3 regions of the Streptomyces sp. NPDC017095 genome follow, and region 2 is predicted to be linked to each of the others. Evidence: riboswitches for the same ligand, from Rfam matches in the RefSeq annotation. Region 2 holds a riboswitch; each other region holds the start of a gene.
What was found. A riboswitch is a leader RNA that binds a small molecule or an ion and turns the genes downstream of it on or off. The one in region 2 is predicted to bind S-adenosylmethionine.
Positions count from the first base shown of each region.

Region 1: another riboswitch for S-adenosylmethionine. It lies ahead of ACH4OA_RS23090 (aminotransferase class V-fold PLP-dependent enzyme); the one in region 2 lies ahead of ACH4OA_RS02405 (amino acid ABC transporter permease).
Region 3: another riboswitch for S-adenosylmethionine. It lies ahead of thrC (threonine synthase); the one in region 2 lies ahead of ACH4OA_RS02405 (amino acid ABC transporter permease).

Region 1 covers NZ_JBIROU010000011.1:157,120-164,058, reverse strand. Annotated here, with positions in the region: gene ACH4OA_RS23105 (Rieske 2Fe-2S domain-containing protein) at 1-96, shown strand, start outside; gene ACH4OA_RS23100 (cytochrome bc complex cytochrome b subunit) at 93-1,730, shown strand; gene trpD (anthranilate phosphoribosyltransferase) at 1,853-2,917, shown strand; SAM riboswitch class IV at 2,993-3,109, shown strand; gene ACH4OA_RS23090 (aminotransferase class V-fold PLP-dependent enzyme) at 3,249-4,610, shown strand; gene ACH4OA_RS23085 (Lrp/AsnC ligand binding domain-containing protein) at 4,854-5,135, opposite strand; gene ACH4OA_RS23080 (rhomboid family intramembrane serine protease) at 5,132-5,875, opposite strand; gene ACH4OA_RS23075 (hypothetical protein) at 6,028-6,267, shown strand; gene ACH4OA_RS23070 (NYN domain-containing protein) at 6,316-6,939, shown strand, end outside.
Region 2 covers NZ_JBIROU010000001.1:611,668-618,606, forward strand. Annotated here, with positions in the region: gene ACH4OA_RS02380 (NtaA/DmoA family FMN-dependent monooxygenase) at 1-664, opposite strand, end outside; gene ACH4OA_RS02385 (LLM class flavin-dependent oxidoreductase) at 685-1,893, opposite strand; gene ACH4OA_RS02390 (putative leader peptide) at 2,060-2,182, opposite strand; gene ACH4OA_RS02395 (transporter substrate-binding domain-containing protein) at 2,301-3,320, opposite strand; gene ACH4OA_RS02400 (amino acid ABC transporter ATP-binding protein) at 3,465-4,265, opposite strand; gene ACH4OA_RS02405 (amino acid ABC transporter permease) at 4,262-5,242, opposite strand; SAM riboswitch class IV at 5,593-5,703, opposite strand; gene ACH4OA_RS02410 (glutathione S-transferase C-terminal domain-containing protein) at 5,781-6,668, opposite strand; gene ACH4OA_RS02415 (putative leader peptide) at 6,770-6,892, opposite strand.
Region 3 covers NZ_JBIROU010000004.1:364,592-371,530, forward strand. Annotated here, with positions in the region: gene ACH4OA_RS10805 (MoaD/ThiS family protein) at 99-374, opposite strand; gene thrC (threonine synthase) at 371-1,654, opposite strand; SAM riboswitch class I at 1,673-1,815, opposite strand; gene ACH4OA_RS10815 (glucosyl-3-phosphoglycerate synthase) at 1,973-2,917, shown strand; gene ACH4OA_RS10820 (trehalose-6-phosphate synthase) at 3,028-4,431, shown strand; gene otsB (trehalose-phosphatase) at 4,905-5,765, opposite strand; gene ACH4OA_RS10830 (DUF3263 domain-containing protein) at 5,775-6,026, opposite strand; gene ACH4OA_RS10835 (extracellular solute-binding protein) at 6,072-6,939, opposite strand, start outside.

The sequences.
Region 1 (6,939 bases), on a different contig from region 2:
CCGCAGCTGCGCATCGGTGTGGACAGTGAGGGTTACCTCCAGGCGCTCGGCGACTTCGAGGAGCCCGTCGGTCCTGCTTTCTGGGAGCGCGGATGAGTACTGCAGACAACGCGACGCCCCGCTCTCGCGGGCAGGCGCCGGCCGGCGAGCGGTTCGCCGACTGGGCCGACGGCCGGCTGGGGATCTACTCCCTCGCCAAGGCCAACATGCGCAAGATCTTCCCCGACCACTGGTCGTTCATGCTCGGCGAAGTGTGCATGTACAGCTTCATCATCATCATCCTGACGGGTGTCTATCTGACGCTGTTCTTCCACCCGTCGATGAACGAGGTGCAGTACCACGGCACGTATGTCCCGCTCCAGGGACAGCTGATGTCGGAGGCGTTCAACTCGACCCTGCACATCTCCTTCGATGTGCGCGGTGGTCTGCTCGTCCGGCAGATCCACCACTGGGGTGCCGTGGTCTTCATCGCCGGCATGTTCGTGCACATGATGCGCGTGTTCTTCACCGGCGCGTTCCGCAAGCCGCGTGAGATCAACTGGCTGTTCGGCTTCCTGCTGCTCTTCCTGGGCATGTTCACCGGTTTCACCGGTTACTCGCTCCCGGACGACCTGCTCTCCGGCACCGGTGTCCGCTTCATGGAGGGCGCGATCCTGTCCGTGCCGATCATCGGCACGTACATCTCGTTCTTCCTCTTCGGCGGCGAGTTCCCGGGCGGCGACTTCGTGGCCCGCTTCTACTCGATCCACATCCTGCTGCTGCCGGGCATCATGCTGGGCCTGATGGTGGCCCACCTGATCCTGGTCTTCTACCACAAGCACACCCAGTTCGCGGGTCCCGGCAAGTCGAACAACAACGTCGTCGGCATGCCGCTGCTCCCGGTGTACATGGCGAAGGCCGGCGGCTTCTTCTTCCTGGTCTTCGGTGTCCTCGCGGCCCTCGCGGCGATCGCGCAGATCAACCCGATCTGGGCGATCGGCCCCTACCGTCCGGACCAGGTGTCCACCGGCGCCCAGCCGGACTGGTACATGGGTATGGCCGAGGGCCTGATCCGCGCCATGCCGGGCTGGGAGATCAACTTCTGGGGCCACACGCTGGTCCTGGGCGTGTTCATCCCGCTGCTGCTGTTCGGCGTGATCCTCATGGCGATCGCGGTCTACCCGTTCATCGAGTCGTGGGTCACCGGCGACAAGCGCGAGCACCACATCCTGGACCGCCCGCGCAACGCCCCGACCCGTACGGCGTTCGGTGTCGCCTGGCTGACCGTGTACTTCGTGATGCTGATCGGCGGCGGCAACGACATCTTCGCCACGCACTTCCACCTGTCGATCAACGCGGTCACCTGGTTCGTCCGGATCGCCTACTTCGTGGCCCCGGTCATCGCGTTCATCGTCACCAAGCGGATCTGCCTCGGCCTCCAGCGGCGCGACCGCGACAAGGTGCTGCACGGCCGCGAGACCGGCATCATCAAGCGGCTGCCGCACGGTGAGTTCATCGAGGTGCACGAGCCGCTCAGCCAGGAGCAGCTGCACACGCTCACCGCGCACGAGCAGTACACGCCGGCCGAGATCGGCCCGACGGTCGACGAGAACGGTGTCGAGCGCAAGGTGCCTGCCTCGCACAAGCTGCGGGTGAAGCTGTCCAACGCCTACTTCGGCGAGGACAACCAGATCCCGAAGCCGTCCGCCGAGGAGTACAAGGAGATCACGAGCGGCCACGGCCACCACTGATCCCCGCGTCGCCACGCCACGCCGAAGGGCCCCGTCCGCGAGCCGGACGGGGCCCTTCGCCATGCCGCCGGGCTGGATAGGGTGGGGGGCGACGGAGCAGGAATCTGTACGAGGAGCGGCTGATGAGCGCTGTGACCCCCGCTGGAGGCGACACCGCGGCGGGCCGCTCCTGGCCCGCCCTGCTGAACGGCCTGCTGGACGGCCGGGACCTGTCCGCGGACGACACCGCGTGGGCGATGGACCGGATCATGCGCGGGGAGGCGACCGACGCCCAGATCGCCGGGTTCGCGGTGGCGCTGCGGGCCAAGGGCCAGACGGTCCAGGAGATCACCGGCCTGGTCCGCACCATGTACGAGCACGCGAACGTGATCGAGGTGCCCGGCCGCACCGTCGACATCGTCGGCACCGGCGGCGACGGAGCCAAGACGGTGAACATCTCCACGATGTCCTCGCTCGTCGTGGCCGGCACCGGCGCGAAGGTCGTCAAGCACGGCAACCGCGCCGCGTCCTCGGCGTCCGGCTCCTCCGACGTGCTGGGACAGCTGGGGGTCAACCTCGACCTGTCGCCGCGCCGGGTGGCCGAGGTCGCCGACGAGGCCGGCATCACCTTCTGCTTCGCGGTGAAGTTCCACCCGGCGCTGCGCCATGTGGGCGCCGCCCGCGGGCAGTTGGGCATCCGGACGGTGTTCAACCTGCTCGGCCCGCTGACCAACCCGGCGCGGGTGCGGGCCCAGGCGGTCGGGGTGGCCGTCGCCCGCGAGGCGCCGATCGTCGCGGGCGTGCTCGCCGAACGCGGCAACTCCTCGCTGGTCTTCCGCGGGGACGACGGGCTGGACGAGCTGACGACGACGGCCACCTCCCGGGTCTGGGTGGTGCGGGACGGCAAGGTCCGCGAGGAGTCCTTCGACCCGCGCGACGCCGGCCTCCGCCTGGTCCCGGTGGAGGCCCTGCGCGGCGGCGACCCGGCGTACAACGCACAGGTGGCCCGCCGGCTGCTGGACGGCGAGCACGGGGCCGTACGGGACGCCGTGCTGCTGAACGCGGCGGCGGCGCTGGTGGCCTTGGACCCGGCGGACGCGCCGCTCGCCGAGCAGCTCCGGGCGGGCATGGCGAGGGCCGCGGAGTCGATCGACTCCGGGGCGGCCCGGCGGGTGCTGGAGCGCTGGGTGGCCGCCAGCAACGCGTGAGGTGACCGGAAGCCGTCCCGCGATCCGGACACGGGGTTGCGGGACGACGATCATCTCGCGTACTTTTCTGCACCAGGTCATGAGTGACAGTCATGAGGCCCCGGCCGACTGTCCGGCAACCCTCCGTCCGTGGCGGGGTGCCCCGGGTGAAGACCAGGCCGTGGACAGCAAGGTCCACGGCAAGCGCGGATCCCTCGCACCACCAGGGATCCTGGTCGTCGAGGAGACTTCCGTGAGCAAGCGAATGCGTTAGGGCCGCAGAGCCCCGCCTCCGCACACCCTTTTCCCTCTTCACCCCGCCGCGTTCCGCATTCCTTCACGGGAGTTCGCCATGTCTGTCTCCACCGCTGCCACCGACCGGTCCGTTTGCACCCCTCTGCCCGTTCTGGGGGCAGATGTCTCCGTGCCGCTGGTCACCGGCGGCGAAGTCACCTACGCGGCCCTGGACTACGCGGCCAGCGCCCCCGCCCTCCAGCGCGTCTGGGACGACGTCGCCGCCTACGCCCCGTACTACGGCAGCGTCCACCGCGGGGCCGGCTACCTCTCCCAGCTCTCCACCGACCTGTTCGAGAACGCCCGTGCGGCGGTCGCCGAGTTCCTCGGCTGCCGGCCCGGCGACCAGGTCGTCTTCACCCGCTCCACCACCGACTCCCTCAACCTGCTGGCCCGGGTGGTCCCGGCCGGCTGCCGGGTCTTCGTCTTCGAGACCGAGCACCACGCCTCCCTGCTGCCCTGGCAGCACGCGGACGTCACCTACCTCGACGCCCCGCGCACCCCGCGGCAGGCCGTGGAGACCCTGGAGCGCGCCCTCGCCGAGCGCGACCCGCACGGCCCGGCCCTGGTCTGTGTCACCGGCGCCTCCAACGTCACCGGCGAGCTGTGGCCGGTGCGCGAACTGGCCGCCGCCGCGCACGCCCACGGCGCCCGGATCGTCCTGGACGCCGCCCAGCTGGCCCCGCACCACCCGGTGTCCGTCGCGGACCTCGACGTGGACTGGATCGCCTTCTCCGGGCACAAGCTGTACGCGCCCTTCGGCTCCGGTGTCCTCGCCGGCCGCGCCGACTGGCTCCAGGAGGCCGAGCCGTACCTCGCGGGCGGCGGCGCCAGCCGCAAGGTCACCCGGCGCGAGGACGGCGGCGTGGCCGTGGAGTGGCACGAGACCGCGGCCCGGCACGAGGCCGGCTCCCCGAACGTCATCGGCGCCTACGCCATCGCCTCCGCCTGCAAGGCGCTCACCGAGGCCGGCTGGGACGCCCTGGTCGCCCGCGAGCGGCACCTGATCGCCAAGGTCCGCGCGGGCCTGGCCGAGGTCCCCGAGGTGCGCGTGCTGTCCCTGTTCGGCGACGACGCCCCGCGGGTCGGCGTCATCTCCTTCGTCGTCGAGGGCTGGAACAGCTCCCACTTCGCCGCCGCGCTCTCCGCCGAGTACGGCATCGGCGTCCGCGACGGCCTGTTCTGCGCCCACCCGCTGGTGCGCACCCTGCTCGGCAGCGACCCGCAGACCCAGGGCGAGTGCGGCGCCCCGGAGGCGGCCCCGGGCGAGAAGTCCCTCAACGCCATCCGTGTCAGCTTCGGCGCGGGCACCCCGGACGAGCACGTCGAGCGCTTCGTCACCGCGGTGCGGGAACTGGTCCGGGACGGCGCGAAGTGGCAGTACCGCACGGAGGAGGGCCGCTGCGTCCCGGCGGTCTGACGCCGGCCCGCCGCGCGCCCGGCCGCGCCCCAGGGCCTGTCCGCCCGTTCCCGTCACGCGACGGCAACGGGCGGACAGGCCCTAGGGTCTTTCGTTTGGATCAGGCCGGATCAGGGAGCGGGGTCTGGTGCCGTGCATCGCAAGGCGGAGGAGGGCGCCATGGCGGAGCCATGGCAACCGACGACAACGCCGCGAGGTGCGGTGCCAGGGCCCGCGAGCCCGGCATGATCCGAACGAGAGGCCCTAGTTGTCCAGGCCGATCGCGAACGCGGCTTCCAGGTCGTGCTGGGAGTAGGTGCGGAACGCCACGTGCGTGTCCGTGCCCTCCACGCCGGGGATCTTGCTGATGCGGCCGGGGATGACCTCGGCGAGGTCCTCGTGCTGCCGGACCCGGACCATGGCGATCAGGTCGTAGGTGCCGGTGACCGAGAAGACCTCGCTGACGCTGTCCAGCGCGGCGATCCGCTCCGCGATCTCGGGGATCCGGTCCACGCTGGTCTTGATCAGAACGATCGCGGTGATCACGGTTGTCTCTCTCCCTCGGTGACCGGAGCCGGTGCGGCCTTCACTCTAGTCCCACGGCCGTAGCGCACCCACGCGTAGCCGAAGCCGAGACCGAAGCCGACCAGGTGGGCGAGGTAGGCCACCCCCGGCCCGTCCGAGGCCCGCCCGGCCGCCAGCCACTGCAGGGCCGCCCAGCAGGGCAGCACGACCCAGGCCGGGAAGCGCAGCGGCAGGAAGAACAGGAACGGCAGGAGACTGGTCACGCGCGCCCGGGGGAACAGGTAGAGGAACGCTCCCAGCACCGCCGAGACCGCACCGGAGGCGCCGACCAGCGACTGCCCGGACGCGGCGTTCGCCGCCGCGTAGCCGAGGAGGGCGAGGTAGCCGCAGCCGGCGTAGAACAGCGTGAACTCCACCCGTCCCATCCTCTCCTCGGTCATCGCTCCGAAGACGAAGAGGAAGAGCATGTTGCCGAGCAGATGGACCCAGCTGCCGTGCACGAACAGCGCGGTGGCCGGGGTGAGCGCGCCCCGGGCCGGTCCGTCGAACAGCTCGGCCGGGACCACGCCCCAGCGCCGGAAGTACGCCCGCTGGACGGCCGGCAGCGCGTCCCCGGAGCCGTACCCGGGCACCAGCCCGGAGGCCGGGCCGAGCGCGAAGAGCAGGACGCACAGCGCGATGAGCCCGTACGTCACCGGCGCCGGCGTGCTCCGGACCGCTCTGAGGGCCCTGCCGGCGGCCGTGCTCCAGGTACTGATCATGACTACAGAGCATGACGTAACGGGACGCATGCCGACAGACCGCCTCGCCGCCGTGGACGGACGGGCGGCGAGTGACCGCCAGGCCGTAGGGTTACGAGCCACACGCGCCGGTCAGCGGCGCGGACCGACACGAGAAGGAGCGGACCAGCGCGATGACGGTTCCCCTGCCGACCGCCACGACCCGGTGGCGCTGTGCCCTGTGCGGCAACCTCACCCGGTTCGACGTGACCCGCTCGTCCAAGGTCGTCGAGTACATCCACCTCGATCTGGCCGGCGAGCCCACGGTGGAGGAGCGCGAGGTGGTCAGTGAGACCATCGAGTCGGTGCGCTGCCGCTGGTGCAACGCGGTGGACCAGGTGGAACTCGTGGACAGGCCGGGCGCCGGCTCCTGAGCGGAGCCGCCCCGGAGAGGCTCTTTTTCCGGTATTGGGGTGTGACGGATGGTGGAGACCGCAGGCGGGGGGCCGGACGACGGCACCGCTGAGGTGCTTGACCGTCCGCTGCCCGACGGTGTGCGCCGGCGGGTCGTGCAGATCGTCTCGGACGCTTTCGGCGGGCTGACCGTGGCGGAACTGCCCGCCCAGTTGCGGCAGTACGCCCGGTTCGCCCCGAACCGCCGGGCGAAGTTCGCCGGGAACGCGATGGCGGCGGCGCTGGAGACCGACCCGCTGTTCCGGCAGCGGATCGGCGAGAAGTTCCGGGAGACGCAGGCGGAACTCGCCGGTGCCCTCGACGCCGGCGCCCCGCCCCCGGCCGCGGACCCGCTCGACGTGGCGGCGGCGGCCTACGTGCTGCGCCCGGCGGGCTGGGTGAAGCTGGTCGCCGCGGCCGGCGAGGAGGCCCAGCGCGCCGACGCCGAGCGGGCCGACGAGGAGAGCCGGGCCGAGCTGGAGCGGCTGCGCGCGGAGCTGGCCCAGGCCCGCGACCACACCCGCGCCGAGACCGAACGGCTGCGCGCGGAGGTGGAGTCGGCGAAGAAGGAGGCCGAGTCGCTGCACCGCAAGCTGCGTTCGGCGCTCAACGACGTCAAGCGCGGGGAGGCCGCGCTGCGCAAGGTCCAGGGT
Region 2 (6,939 bases):
AGTCGCCGGCCTGGAAGATGACGGGGCGGCCCTGCGGGGAGCGCGGGACGTCGAACCGGCCGTGGATGTCGAAGTGCTGCCCCTGGTGCACGAAGGCGCCGGCCTTGGCGTCCCGCAGGAAGGCGCCGGTGCCCTGGTCGGCGAGGATCTCGTCCTCACCCCAGGAGTCGAACAGTTCGTGCGCGGTGGTGAGGAACTCCTTGGCGCGGGAGTAGCGCTCCTCCTGCGGCAGAAAGCCGCCGCGCCGGAAGTTCTCGCCGGTGAAGGCGTCCCAGGAGGTGACGACGTTCCACGCGGACCGGCCGTCGGAGAGGTGGTCGAGGCTGGCGAACTGACGGGCCACCTCGTACGGCTCGTTGAACGTGGAGTTGATGGTGCCGGTCAGGCCGAGCCGGTCGGTGACGGCGGCCAGCGCGGCGAGCACGGTGAAGGTGTCGGGGCGGCCGACCACGTCCAGGTCGTAGATCCGGCCGCCCTGTTCGCGCAGCCGCAGGCCCTCGGCGAGGAACAGGAAGTCGAACTTGGCGCGTTCGGCGGTCCGCGCGAAGTGCGCGAAGGAGCTGAACTCGATGTGGCTGCCGGCGGCCGGGTCGCTCCACACGGTGGTGTTGTTGACACCCGGGAAGTGGGCGGCCAGATGGATCTGCTTCAGCGGCTTGCTCATGACGGTGCGGTCCTCCCGGCTCAGACGGCGGCTGTGGCGTAACGGTTGGCGGGGCGGGCGAGGCCGAGGTGGCCGCGCAGGGTCGTCGCCTCGTAGGCGGTGCGGAAGCGGTTCCGGCGCTGGAGTTCGGGCACCAGGTCCCGGGTGATCCGGGGCAGGTCGTGGCCGGCGACCGCGGGGCGCAGCCGGAATCCGGTCAGTCCGCCGGCCGCCAGGTCCTCCAGCAGGTCGGCGAGCTGGGCGGCGGTGCCGGTGAAGATCCGGGCGTCGCTGGTGTACGGCTCGCCGGCGAGCGTGTCCAGGCGGTCCAGGCGGGCCCGTGCGGCGGTCTCGCTGTCGTCGAGGAGGACGACGAGGTCCCCGAAGAGGTGCAGGGGCTCGTCGGCGCGGCCCGCCGCCTCCTGCTCGGCGCGGACCACGGAGACGATCGCGCGGGCCTGCTCGGCGTCGTGCGGGGTGAGGTAGCCGACGTCGGCCCGGCTGGCCACCAGCCGGTACGGGAGGGTCTGGTGGGCGAGGGAGGTGACCAGCGGCTGGCCCTGCGGCGGGCGCGGAGTGATGGAGGGGCCCTTGACGCTGAAGTAGCGGCCTTCGAAGTCGATGTAGTGGAGCTTGTCCCGGTCGATGAAGCGGCCGGTGGCGGCGTCCCGGATCTCGGCGTCGTCCTCCCAGCTGTCCCAGAGCCTGCGCACGACCTCGACGTAGTCGGTGGCCTCCTCGAACAGTTCGGTGAGCAGGTCCTGCGCGGACGGGCCGTCGAAGGACTCGACCCGCGGGATGGTGCGGCGGCCGAAGTGCGCGGCCTCGTCGGGGCGGGCGCTGACCCGGACGCGCAGGCCCGCGCGTCCGTTGCTGACGTAGTCCAGGGTGGCGATCGCCTTGGAGATGTGGAACGGCTCGGTGTGCGTGGTCACCACGGTCGGGACGAGACCTATGTGCCGGGTGACCGGGGCGACGCGGGAGGCGATGAGGACCGCGTCGAGCCGGCCGCGGACCTGGTCGGTGCGCTCGTCGGGGTCGAGGAGGAGGGAGGACTGCTGGCCGAGGCTGTCCTCCAGGGTGACGAAGTCGAGCAGGCCGCGTTCGGCCTCGGTGATCAGGTCGGTCCAGTAGCCGGCGGTGAACAGGTCACGGGGGCGGGCGACCGGTTCGCGCCAGGACGCGGGGTGCCAGCCGGTGCCGTCCAGGGCGACGGCGAGGTGCAGGGGTGCGGAGGAGGTCGGGGACACGTCGGTGCCTTCCTTGATGTCCGTACGAGTCGGAGCGTCCGGGTGGGTCGGAGCGGCGCGCGGGCGGCCGGGGCCGGGGCGTGCGGCACCGGCGGGGGCGGCACACGGCACCGGCCGGGGCGGGCGCGCGGGAGCAGGGGAAGCCGGGCCTCGGGCCGGGCGGACGTCAGTGGCGACAGAGCGCGGCGGACACGCGCTGGAGATCGATGTGCGGCCGGGAGTGCAGCCGGACGGAGCGGTACGGCCGCGCGGCGCGCGGCGGGCGGGCCTGCCCCGGCAGTCGGGTCACGGCCGTCACCTCCCTCCGTCGGACGCGGCGGGCCGGGCGGGCGCCCGCCGGTCGGATCTCGTCTTGACGTTCAACGCGCGGCCGGCGCCGGATGTTCCCGGGGTGCGCGGCCGGCCGGTCAGGAGTTGTCCAGCGGCAGCCCGGGCGGGTTGACCTCGGCCTTGCCGACGGCCTCGTCGGACAGGTTGTAGGCGGCGAGCCACTTGGCGTACTGGCCGTGGTCGATCAGGTAGTTGAGGGCGTCGGCGAGCGGCTTGGCCAGGCCGCTGCCCTTCTTGGCGGTGGCGGCGATCAGACCCTGGACGGTCTCGCCCGCGCCGGAGAAGGTGCCCGCGCTGCGGGTGGCGTCGGGTGAACTCGCGGTCAGCCGGGCGCGGTAGGCGACGGCGGGGTTGGGGCCGAAGAAGGCGTCGACCTTCCCGCTGCGCAGCGCCAGGTTGATGCTGTTCTGGTCCGGGTAGTACTTGACGGTGAGCGTCTTGCCCGCCTTGGCCAGTCTGGCCTTCCACTCCAGCAGGATCTTCTCCTGGTTGGTGCCGGCGCCCACGGTGACGGTCTTGCCGGCCAGCTTGCGGTAGTCGCCGTCGAAGTTCCAGGTGCTCTTCTTCAGCACCTCGAAGGCCAGGTTGTCCTTGCGGTAGGAGGCGAACTCGTACTTCTTCTTGCGCTCCTCGGTGACGGTGACGTTGGTGAAGGCCGCGTCGACCTTGCCGCTGTCGATGCCGACGAACAGGTTCTCCCAGGTGGAGTTGCGTACCTCGGGCTCCAGTCCGAGCACCGCGGCGACCAGCCGGCCGAGGTCGGGTTCGGCGCCGGTGAGGGTCTTCTGGTCGCTGCCCACGAAGCCCAGCGGGGCCGACCCGGAGGGCAGCGCGCCGACGCCGATGACCAGCTTGCCGCTCTTGCGGACGGAGGCGGGCAGCTCGGCGCTGATGGACTTCACTTCGGAGACCTTCAGCGCGGTCTCCTTCGCGGCTCCGTTGGACAGCCGTCCCACGGTCACCGTGCCGGCGGCACCGGTGGTGGTGGCGGCGTCGCTGTCTCCTCCGCAGGCGGCGAGTCCGCCGGCGAGCAGGGCGGTCGCGGTCGTCGCGGTGAGGCCGCGGATCAGGCTGCGTCGGGAGAACTGGCTGGGCATGGCTGTCCTTGTCGTCGTGAGGTGCGGGAGGCCCGCGGGTGGTCGGTCGGAGGAAGGAGCCGGGAAGGCCGCCGGGGCGGTCAGGCGGTCAGGCGGTCGGGCGGTCAGGCGGTCAGGCGGTCAGGCGGTCAGGCGGTCGGGCGGTCAGAGGACCTTGGCGAGGAAGTCGCGGGTGCGTTCGTGCCGGGGGTTGTCCAGCACCTCGGCGGGCGGGCCCTGTTCCACGATCCGGCCGGCGTCGATGAAGACGACGCGGTCGGCGACCTCGCGGGCGAAGCCGATCTCGTGGGTGACGATGACGAGGGTGGTGCCGCCGCTCGCGAGGTCCTTGATGACGGCCAGCACCTCGCCGACGAGTTCGGGGTCGAGCGCCGAGGTCGGTTCGTCGAAGAGGATGATCCCGGGCCGCAGCGCGAGGGCGCGGGCGATGGCGACCCGCTGCTGCTGTCCGCCGGACAACTGCCGTGGATAGGCGTCGCACTTGTCGCCGAGGCCGACGCGGACGAGCAGTTCGCGGGCGAGTTCCCGGGCCGCCGGCCGGCTCAGTCCGCCGGTGGCGACGGGCGCGGCGGCGATGTTGTCCAGGACGGTCAGGTGCGGGAAGAGGTTGAAGTTCTGGAAGACGAAGCCGATACGGCCGCGCTGGGCGAGGATGGCGCGCTCGCCGAGTTCCTTCAGCCGGTTCCCGTGCCGCTTCACGCCGATCAGTTCGCCGCCCACGCTGACGTGCCCGATCTCGGGCTTCTCCAGGTGGTTGATCACCCGGAGCAGGGTCGACTTGCCGGAACCGGAGGGCCCGAGGATCACCGTGACCTCGCCGGGGCGGACGGTCAGGTCGATGCCGTCGAGGACGCGGTGGGCGCCGTACCACTTGTGGACGTCGTGCACTTCGAGCGCGGCGGGCGCGGCGGGCACGGTCTTCGCCGGGGTGTGTGCGGTGGTCATACGGCGGCCTCCCTGCGCAGCCGGGCCCGCAGGTCCGTCAGCCGGGCGCGGACCTTCTGCAGCGGGGTCGGCGGCAGGGTGCGGGTGGCGCCCCGGGCGTAGTACCGCTCGACGTAGAACTGGACGACGGACACGGCGCTGGTCAGGATCAGGTACCAGACGGTGGCGACCAGCAGCAGCGGCACCACGTCTCCGGGGTAGGTGCTGCCCATCGACTGCACCGTGCCGAACAGGTCGAGCAGGGACACGTAGAACACCAGGGACGTGCCCTTGATCAGGCCGATCAGCTGGTTGACGTAGTTCGGGGTGATGGACCTGAGGGCCTGCGGGAGGACGATTCTGCGGAACCGGTAGCCGCGGGGCAGGCCGAGCGCGGCGGCCGCCTCGTGCTGTCCCTGGTCGACGGAGAGGACGCCGGCGCGGACCACCTCGGCCGCGTACGCCGCCTCGTTGAGGCTGAGGCCGACCACGGCGATCGTCAGGTCGGTGGCCAGCCGCGACTCGTCGAAGGTGACGAAGGCCGGGCCGAACGGCACGCCGAGGCTCAAGGTCTTGTACAGGGCGCTGAAGTTGTACAGGAAGATCAGCACCACGATCAGCGGCACGGAGCGGAACAGCCAGGTGTACGTCCAGCTGACCGCGCGCAGCACCGGGCTTCCGGAGAGCCGGGCGAGGGCGAGCAGGACGCCTCCGAGGAGCCCGAGGACGGCGCTGAGCGCGGCGGCTTCGAGGGTGACGAGGAGTCCGTCGAGGACGGTCGGGCGCAGGAACCAGTAGCGGAAGCGGTCCCACTGGTAGAAGGGGTTCGTGACCAGACCGTGCAGGATCTGCGCGACGAGCACGAGCACGGCGGCGGTGACGATCCACCGGCCGGGCCGGCGCAGCGGCTGAACTCGCTGCGCCTTCAGTGCTCTTGACGGTATGTCGGCGGGTATCGGCGCCTCGGCGAGGGAGACGGCGCCTGGAGGTTCACTCATGAGGGGCTCCGGAGTCGGACACCCCGGGCCGCGGCCGGGCGGGCGTGGGCCACGACGGCACGGGGGCACGAGGCGGCGCACGGGGCTGGCGCGGAACCGGGGGCTGGGCGGACGACGGCACACCGGGCGGCGGGTGCGCGGCGGGGACGCGAGGGTGGGGAGGAGTCCTCAGCCCTGGCGGCGGGCAGAGCCCGGTGCGGTACACAGTGCGCTGTTCACGCGGAGCAGATCGACGGCACGGTCGGCGACGAGCAGGCCGGCGTACGACGGCACGCAGCCCTGAGGGCGGCTTACGGCCGTCCTGGGAGCTGCGTCCATGGCGTCACCTGTCACTGTTCCGGCCCGGCGGGGCCTCGCGCTTACCGAAAACGTCATCCGGTCCGGTCGTCACCTGGGGCACCCCACCGCGGTGCGAGGGTTGCCGGTCAGCGAGCCAGGGCTTGGCGCTGACGCTCATGACCGTTCTGAGGCGTAAGTAAGGCAGTTGACCGTTCGAATGTCAACGCCCGTCCGCCTTGTGGACGGTGGCCGACCGCTGTCACCTGCGGCGGGCCTGCGAAGGCTGTCCGGCGTGGCTCGCCCAGTCCAGGATCTGGACGGCGGCCCCGGCGGCCTCCAGGCCCTGGCAGTGGCCGTGGTGGCGGCGGGCGATGCCGTCGAGGTCGAGATGGCGGCCGAAGGCCGGGTGGGCGGTGAGCCGGCGGGCGTAGGCCCACAGCGCGCGGTGGCCGGCGACGCGGTGCACGGCGGAGGCGTCGAGGTGGCAGCGGTGGACGGTGTCGAGCCGCAGCAGGGCGACCCACAGCTCGATGTCGGCGGCGGTGAGCCGGTCGCCGGCCAGGTACTCCTCCCCGTGCAGCCGCCGCTCCAGCCGGCCCAGGGTGTCCAGCAGCACGTCGAGCGCGGCGGCCCGCTCCTCCGGGTGGGCGCCGGCCCGGCCGGCGCGCTGCGCGGCCTCCTCGACGCCCTCGGCGCACATCCGCTCGACCGCGTCGAGCACGGACTCCAGGCCGGCCGGGTACAGGCGGGCGTCGTCGTCCGGCCGGAACCGGTCCAGGTCGCGCAGGATGTCGGGGGTGTGGGTGCTGACGATGCGCCCGGACCAGTCGTCGCTGAGGACCGGGCCGAGCGCCGGGCCGGTGTAGTGGTGGGCGCTGGCCTCGTACAGCGGGCGCAGCGCCGCGTGGCCGCCGCCGGGACAGTCCGGGACGGCGGGCAGGAAGGTGACCGGACAGCTGGTGTCCAGGCCGAGGAGGGTGTGGCCGACGGCGAGGCGCAGCCCGTCGGGGCAGGCGGTCGACAGGTGGAGCCGGTAGCGGTGCGGCACGGCGTAGTGGCCGCTGCGCGCGTCGACGCCGATGCGGCCCCGGAAGAGCGGGGCGGGACGGTGGGCGGGCTGGACGGCGGCGAGCGGAGTGATGGACATGCGTCTCCCCGGGTGAATGGGTGTGCGGACGAGTGCTCCGGCGCGGGCGCGTGCGGCGGCGGTGTGCGGGGCGGACCGGGTCCGGCGGGGCGGGGCCCGGTTCAGCGGTGGCGGCCGATGGCGCTGCAGACGCGCTGGAGATCGATGTGGCGGCGGGAGGTGAGCAGGAGCGCGCGGGGCGGGGTCCGGTCCGTGCGGCCGGTGCCCGTCGCGAGGCGCGTCATGATTCCCTACCTGTTCACTAGGATTCCCTTCCTGGAGTGTCGATCGG
Region 3 (6,939 bases), on a different contig from region 2:
TCTACCGCGCTCAATCACACAGAATTGCCCCCTCCGTTTCTCTTACGGAGGGGGCAATCCGATGAACGCTCGGTTACCGCGGTGACCGGGGGCGACGATCAGCCGCCGGCGACCGCCGGGATGATCGAGACGCCGGCGCCGTCGGGGGTCGCCGTGTCCAGGCCCTGCTCGAACCGCACGTCGTCGTCGTCGACGTACACGTTGACGAACCGGCGCAGCTTGCCCTGGTCGTCCAGGACCCGGGCGGCGATCCCGGTGTGGTTCTTCTCCAGGTCGGCGATGACCTCGCCGAGCGTCCCGCCCTCGGCGGCGACCTCGGCCCGGCCGCCGGTGTAGGTGCGCAGGATGGTGGGGATGCGAACGGTCACGCTCATGCGAGGCCAGCCTCTCGGAAGGAGTCCAGGGTCGGGCGGATGGTGGCGGTCAGACCGGTGCCGGCCACCGCGTCCAGGGTCTTCAGGCCGTCGCCGGTGTTCAGGACGACCGTGGTCTTCGCCGGGTCCAGCAGGCCGTCCTCGAGCAGCTTGCGGGCGACGCCGACGGTGACCCCGCCCGCCGTCTCCGCGAAGATCCCCTCGGTGCGGGCGAGCAGCCTGATCGCGTCCACGACCTGCTCGTCCGTCACGTCCTCCACGGCACCGCCGGTGCGGCGCGCGATGTCCAGGACGTACGGCCCGTCGGCCGGGTTGCCGATCGCCAGGGACTTGGCGATGGTGTCCGGCTTCTGCGGGCGGACCACGTCGTGGCCGGCCTTGAAGGCGGTGGACACCGGCGAGCAGCCCGCGGCCTGGGCGCCGAAGATCTTGTACGGCCGGTCCTCGACCAGGCCCAGCCTGATCAGCTCCTGGAGCCCCTTGTCGACCTTCGTCAGCTGGGAGCCGGAGGCGATCGGGATCACGAGCTGGTCGGGCAGCCGCCAGCCGAGCTGCTCGCAGATCTCGTACGCCAGGGTCTTGGAGCCCTCCGCGTAGTACGGCCGCAGGTTGACGTTGACGAAGCCCCAGCCCTCGCCGGCCGGGTCGCCGATCAGCTCGGAACAGAAGCGGTTGACGTCGTCGTAGTTGCCCTCGATGCCGACGAGGTCACCGCCGTAGACCGCGGCCATGACGATCTTGGCCTGCTCCAGGTCGTGCGGGATGAACACACAGGAGCGCAGACCGGCCCGGGCGGCGGCGGCGCCGACGGCGCCGGCCAGGTTGCCGGTGGAGGAGCAGGAGAGCGTGGTGAAGCCGAAGGCGCGGGCGGCCTCCAGGGCCTGGGCGACGACCCGGTCCTTGAAGGAGTGGGTCGGGTTGCCGGAGTCGTCCTTGATGTACAGGCCGCCGGTCACGCCCAGTTCGCGGGCCAGGTTGTCGGCCTTGACCAGCCGGGTCCAGCCCGGGTTGAGGTTGGGCTTGCCGGCCACGTCCGCCGGGACCGGCAGCAGCGGCGCGTACCGCCAGATGCTGGCGGGGCCGGCCTCGATGCGGCGCCGCAGTTCCTCGGTGTCGTAGGCGGAGAAGTCGTAGGCGATCTCCAGCGGGCCGAAGCACTCCTGGCAGGCGAAGACCGGTCCGAGCGGCACCCGGTGGCCGCACTCGCGACAGCTCAGGGCGGCGGCGGGGCCGAGGTCGACGGCGGATTCGCTGGTGGTGGCAACTGTCTGCACAGCCATGTGAGGCGAGGCCCTTTCTCCTCATCTTCCTCACGACGCATCTCGTCGCGAGACGGATTTGGCACCTTCCCTAGCCGGGAGCCTCGCGTGGAAGACGAGTACCGGCTGGAGGGTTGCCGGGGCTTCATCGGGCCGTGTCCCTCTGCCCCTCTGGATGAGCTGTATGCGGTTGTGTGAACGCCCGCCGACCCCGACATGCGATGGTCACCGGCGTTGTTCAAGACTGTAACCGACGGCCAGGACAGTTGAGATAGTCGTCCGAACCGCGAGATGCATCACACGGAGACGTGTGGTCGTGACAGTGAGGAGCCGCCGACCGTGCTGGAAGAAGTCGAGCGCTGGCTGAGCACCCGCTCCTGGTCCGTGGCCGACCGCCCGCTGCACCAGGTGCTGGCCGCCAAGCAGCGCACGGGCCGGACGATCAGCGTCGTCCTGCCCGCCCTCAACGAGGAGGCGACGGTGGGCGACATCGTCACCGTCATCCGGCACGACCTCGTGGAGCGGGTGCCGCTCGTCGACGAGATCGTGGTCGTCGACTCCGGCTCCACCGACCGCACCTTCGAGGTCGCCGCGCGCGCGGGCGCCCGGGTGGTCCACCGCGACGAGATCCTGCCCCGCCTCCCCGCCGTCCCCGGCAAGGGCGAGGTGCTGTGGCGCTCGCTGCTGGTGACCCGCGGGGACATCCTGTGCTTCATCGACGCCGACCTGCGGGACTTCTCCTCCGACTTCGTCTCGGGGATCGTCGGACCGCTGCTCACCGACCCGGACGTGGACCTGGTCAAGGCGATGTACGACCGTCCGCTCGCCGGTGCCGCGGGGCAGGGCGGCCGGGTCACCGAGCTGATGGCCCGGCCGCTGCTGAACATGCACTGGCCGCAGCTTGCCGGGTTCGTGCAGCCGCTGGGCGGCGAGTACGCGGCCCGCCGCTCCCTGCTGGAGCAGTTGCCGTTCCCGGTCGGCTACGGCGTGGAGCTGGGCATGCTGGTGGACGCGCTGCACCTGGCCGGCCTGGACGCGCTGGCCCAGGTCGACGTGGGCGTGCGCAAGCACCGCCACCAGGACGGCCAGGCCCTCGGCCGGATGGCCGCCGCGATCTACCGCACCGCACAGCTACGGCTGGCCCGCGGCCATCTCATCCGGCCCGCACTGACCCAGTTCGAGCGGGGCGAGGACGGTTTCGAGCCGCGCACGTACTCGGTGGACACCGAGGAGCGGCCGCCCATGGCGGAGATCGCCGAGTACGCCGAACGGAAGGTGGCGTGAACGGGCCGTATACGGTCGGCTCCGCAGGTGGATCGCACGTTTGAGGGTTTACGGGCCGGGCTAGGTTGAGGCGTATGGCTCCCACGCACGATCCTGCCGAGAAAGCCCGGGTGCTGGTCGCGTCGAATCGCGGCCCGGTGTCCTACCAGGTACACGAGGACGGCTCACTGCACGCCAGAAGGGGCGGCGGCGGACTGGTCTCGGGGCTGTCCGCCATCGGCTCGGACGCCGGCTCGGTGTGGGTGTGCGCCGCGCTCGGCGACGGCGACCGGGCCGCCGTCCGGCGCGCGGACGGCGGGCTGCTGCCGGCCGGGGACACCGGCGGGCAGCGGGTGCGGATGCTCGACATCGACGCGTCCGTGCACGCCGACGCGTACAACGGCATCGCCAACTCGGTCCTCTGGTTCGTCCACCACATGCTGTACCAGACCCCCCTGGAACCGGCGTTCGACGCGGAGTTCCGGCGGCAGTGGGCGGCGTACCGGGAGTACAACCGGGCCTTCGCCGAGGCGCTGGCCGAGGAGGCGGGCGAGGGCGCGGCGGTGCTGATCCAGGACTACCACCTGGCCCTGGCCCCGCGCATGCTCCGCCGGCTCCGGCCGGACCTGCGCATCGGCCACTTCTCGCACACGCCCTGGGCCCCGCCGGACTACTTCCGGCTGCTGCCCGACGACATCGCGGCCGAGCTGCTCGACGGCATCCTGGGTGCGGACCGGGCGGCGTTCCTCACCCGGCGGTGGGCGGACGCCTTCACGGCCTGCTGTCACGCGGCGCTCGGGCCCGACAGCCTGTCCGGCACCCGGATCGGGGTGCACGGGCTGGGCGCGGACGCGGACTTCCTGCGCGAGCGGGCGCACCGCGAGGACGTGGCCGAGCGGATGGCGGCGCTGCGCGAGGAGATCGGCCCCGGCCGCAAGACGGTCGTCCGGGTGGACCGCACCGAGCTGTCCAAGAACATCGTGCGCGGGCTGCTGGCGTACCGCCAGCTCCTCGACGACCACCCCGAGTGGCGGGAGAAGGTCGTCCACGTGGCGTTCGCCTACCCGTCCCGGCAGGACCTCGCCGTGTACCGCGACTACACCGCCGAGGTGCAGCGGCTCGCGGACGAGATCAACGAGCGGTACGGCACGCCCGGCTGGACCCCGGTGGTGCTGCACGTGAAGGACGACTTCGCGCGCTCCCTGGCCGCGTACCGGCTGGCCGACGTGGCGCTGGTGAACCCCATCCGGGACGGCATGAACCTGGTCGCCAAGGAGGTCCCGGTCGTCTCGGACCACGGCTGCGCGCTGGTGCTGTCCCGGGAGGCCGGCGCGCACGAGGAACTGGGCGAGGACGCGTTCACGGTGAACCCGTACGACATCACGGGCACGGCGCAGGCCCTGCACACGGCACTGAGCCTGCCGCCGGAGGAGCGCTCGGCCCGCAGCAAGCGCCTGGCCACCGCCGCGACCGCCCTCCCGCCCGCCCGCTGGTTCCTGGACCAACTCGCAGAACTGACCAACGACCCGAACTGAGCGACGCGCGGACCGACGACGACTGGACCGGCGACCACCGGACCAACCACCCGCGACCGGCCGGCCGGATGAGGCGACCGGCGCGCCGACCAGACGGTCGGCTTGCCGGCGGCGGACTTGCGGCCGATGGGCGAGCGATCGCCCGAAACGGGTCGCTGACCAACCGACCGGACGCCCGGCGGCGGTCGGCGGACCGGCGGCCGGTCCACGGTCCGACCGGACGACCGAGCCGGCGTCAGCCAGCCGGCACGCGGCCTTCGGCCGGGTGAGGCCGTCAGCCGGGCCGGCCAGAGGGCCGGGCCAAGCCGTCGGCGTACGGTCGGCGGCTCGCCGGACCTCGGGCCGGTCGGGCAGCCGGGCCAGACGGTCGGCCGGGCCGGAGGGAACGGCCGGTCGGCCGGGCAGCCCGGCCAAGCCGTCAGGCACGCTGGCCGGGCAGCCCGGACGACATCTTCGGTGCGGGCAGGTGGGTGTCAGGCGTCGAGGTGGCGGGTGAGGTCGCGGAGGAGTGCCACCACTCCTTCGGGGCCGTCGACCACCAGGTCGGCTCGGTCCGCCAGCTCGGTGACCTCCGTGCTGCCGCTGCAGACCAGCAGGCCGGGCGTGCCGTTCTTGCGGAGTTCCTCGACCGCGGCGAAGGCGGGCAGGTCGCCGAGGTCGTCGCCGGCGTAGACGACGCAGCCGGCGCCGGTGGCGCGGACGTGGCCGAGCAGGGCCACGCCCTTGTCCATGCCCGGCGGGCGCAGCTCCAGGACCAGCCGGCCGGGTTCGACGATCAGGCCGTGCCGGGCGGCGAGAGCGGTGAGCGGGCCGCGCAGGGACTCGAACGCGGCCTGCGGGTCGGCGGCGCGGCGGGTGTGCACCGCGAGGGCGCGGCCCTTCTCCTCGATCCGGATGCCCTGGTCCGCGCCGGCGCGCTCCAGCAGGCCGGGCAGTTCGGCGCGGGCGGCGGCGACGCCGGGGTGCGGGGGCGGGGCGGTGACGGTGCCGGTGGCCGCGTCCCAGCGCTCGGCGCCGTAGTGGCCGAGGACGGTGAGGTGCTCCAGGCCGGGGACGTCGGCGAACCCGCCGTAGCGGACCGCCACCTCGGGCGGGCGGCCGGTGATCACGGCGACGGAGGCGACCTCCGGGGCGAGCGCGGCCAGCACGGGTACGGCCTCGGGGTGGGCGCGGGCCTGCTCGGGGTCGGCGACGATGGGGGCCAGCGTGCCGTCGAAGTCCAGGCCGATCAGCGCGGAGCGGGGCCGCGCCAGCAGCGCGGCGAGCCCGTCGCGGCCGGGCCGGGTCCGCGGGACCGGCAGCGGGTGCGGGGGTTCCGTCGTGTGGGTGCCCATACAGCGACCCTATCCACGAGGGCCCGGGTCCACTCCTCGGCGTTCGGCGCGGCGGGCCTCGCGCAGACGGCGCAGGCGGTTGACCGTCACGGGGTCGTGGGCGAGGGCCCGCTCGTCGTCCAGGAGAGCGTTGAGGAGCTGGTAGTAGCGGACCGGGACGAGGCCCAGTTCCTCACGGATCGCCCGTTCCTTCGCGCCGGCGCCGGGAAAACCCCGGCGCTCCAGCGCGAGGACGGCCTTCTCACGGCTGCCGAGTTCCATGCGGCCACGGTAGCGCCGGGCACCGACAGCCGGAGCCGGCCGGGGTCAGCCCTGGCTGCTGCTGTCGGCCGCCGTGGCCGTGGACTGCAGCCGGCTCAGGACGGCGGAGGGGTTGCCGCCGGGGGCGACGGCCTGGCCGATGTTCTTCTTCACGGCCGCGCTGACCGCCGCCCAGGAGGTCTTGCCGACGGGGTACAGCCCGGAGGTGGGCAACTGGTCCAGGAAGGGACGCAGGGCCTTGTCCCCGGCCGCGTCCGACGCGCTCATGGCGTTGGAGGCGGAGCTGGTGACCGGCAGCAGGCCGTAGGTGCGGGAGAAGTCGAGGACGTTCTTCTCGCTGTAGACGAAGTCGAGGAAGTCGCCCGTCTGGTCGGCGTGCCCGTTCCTGAACGCCATCATCCAGTCGGCGACGCCCATGGAGGCCCTGGCCCTGCCGTCCCGGCCGGGCATCGGCACCATGCCGAACTTCACGCCCTTGCGGGCGGCCTGCTGGATCAGCGTGGGATGCCCGTTGACCATGCCGACCTGGCCGTCGGCGAACGCGGCGAAGGCGTCCGCGCGGTTCAGCTTGCCGGGCGCGACCGGGCCGGTCAGGCCCTTGCCGACCAGCTCGTCCTTGAGCCAGGCGAACGTCGAGACGTTCGCCGCGGAGTCGATCGTGTAGGTGCCTATGTCGTCGGTGTAGCCGCTGCCGCCGTTGCCGCCGGCGAGCAGCCACTGCATGGTCTCGGCCTGGGCCTCCTCGGGGCCGAGCGGCAGGGCGTAGGGGTACTTCACGCCCTTGTCCTTGAGCGCCTGGGCGTCGGCGGCGAGCTGGTCCCAGGTGGTGGGCGGGGTGATACCGGCCTTGTCGAAGAGGGTCTTGTTGTAGAAGAGCACGCGCGTGGAGGCGGCGAACGGGATGCCGTACTGG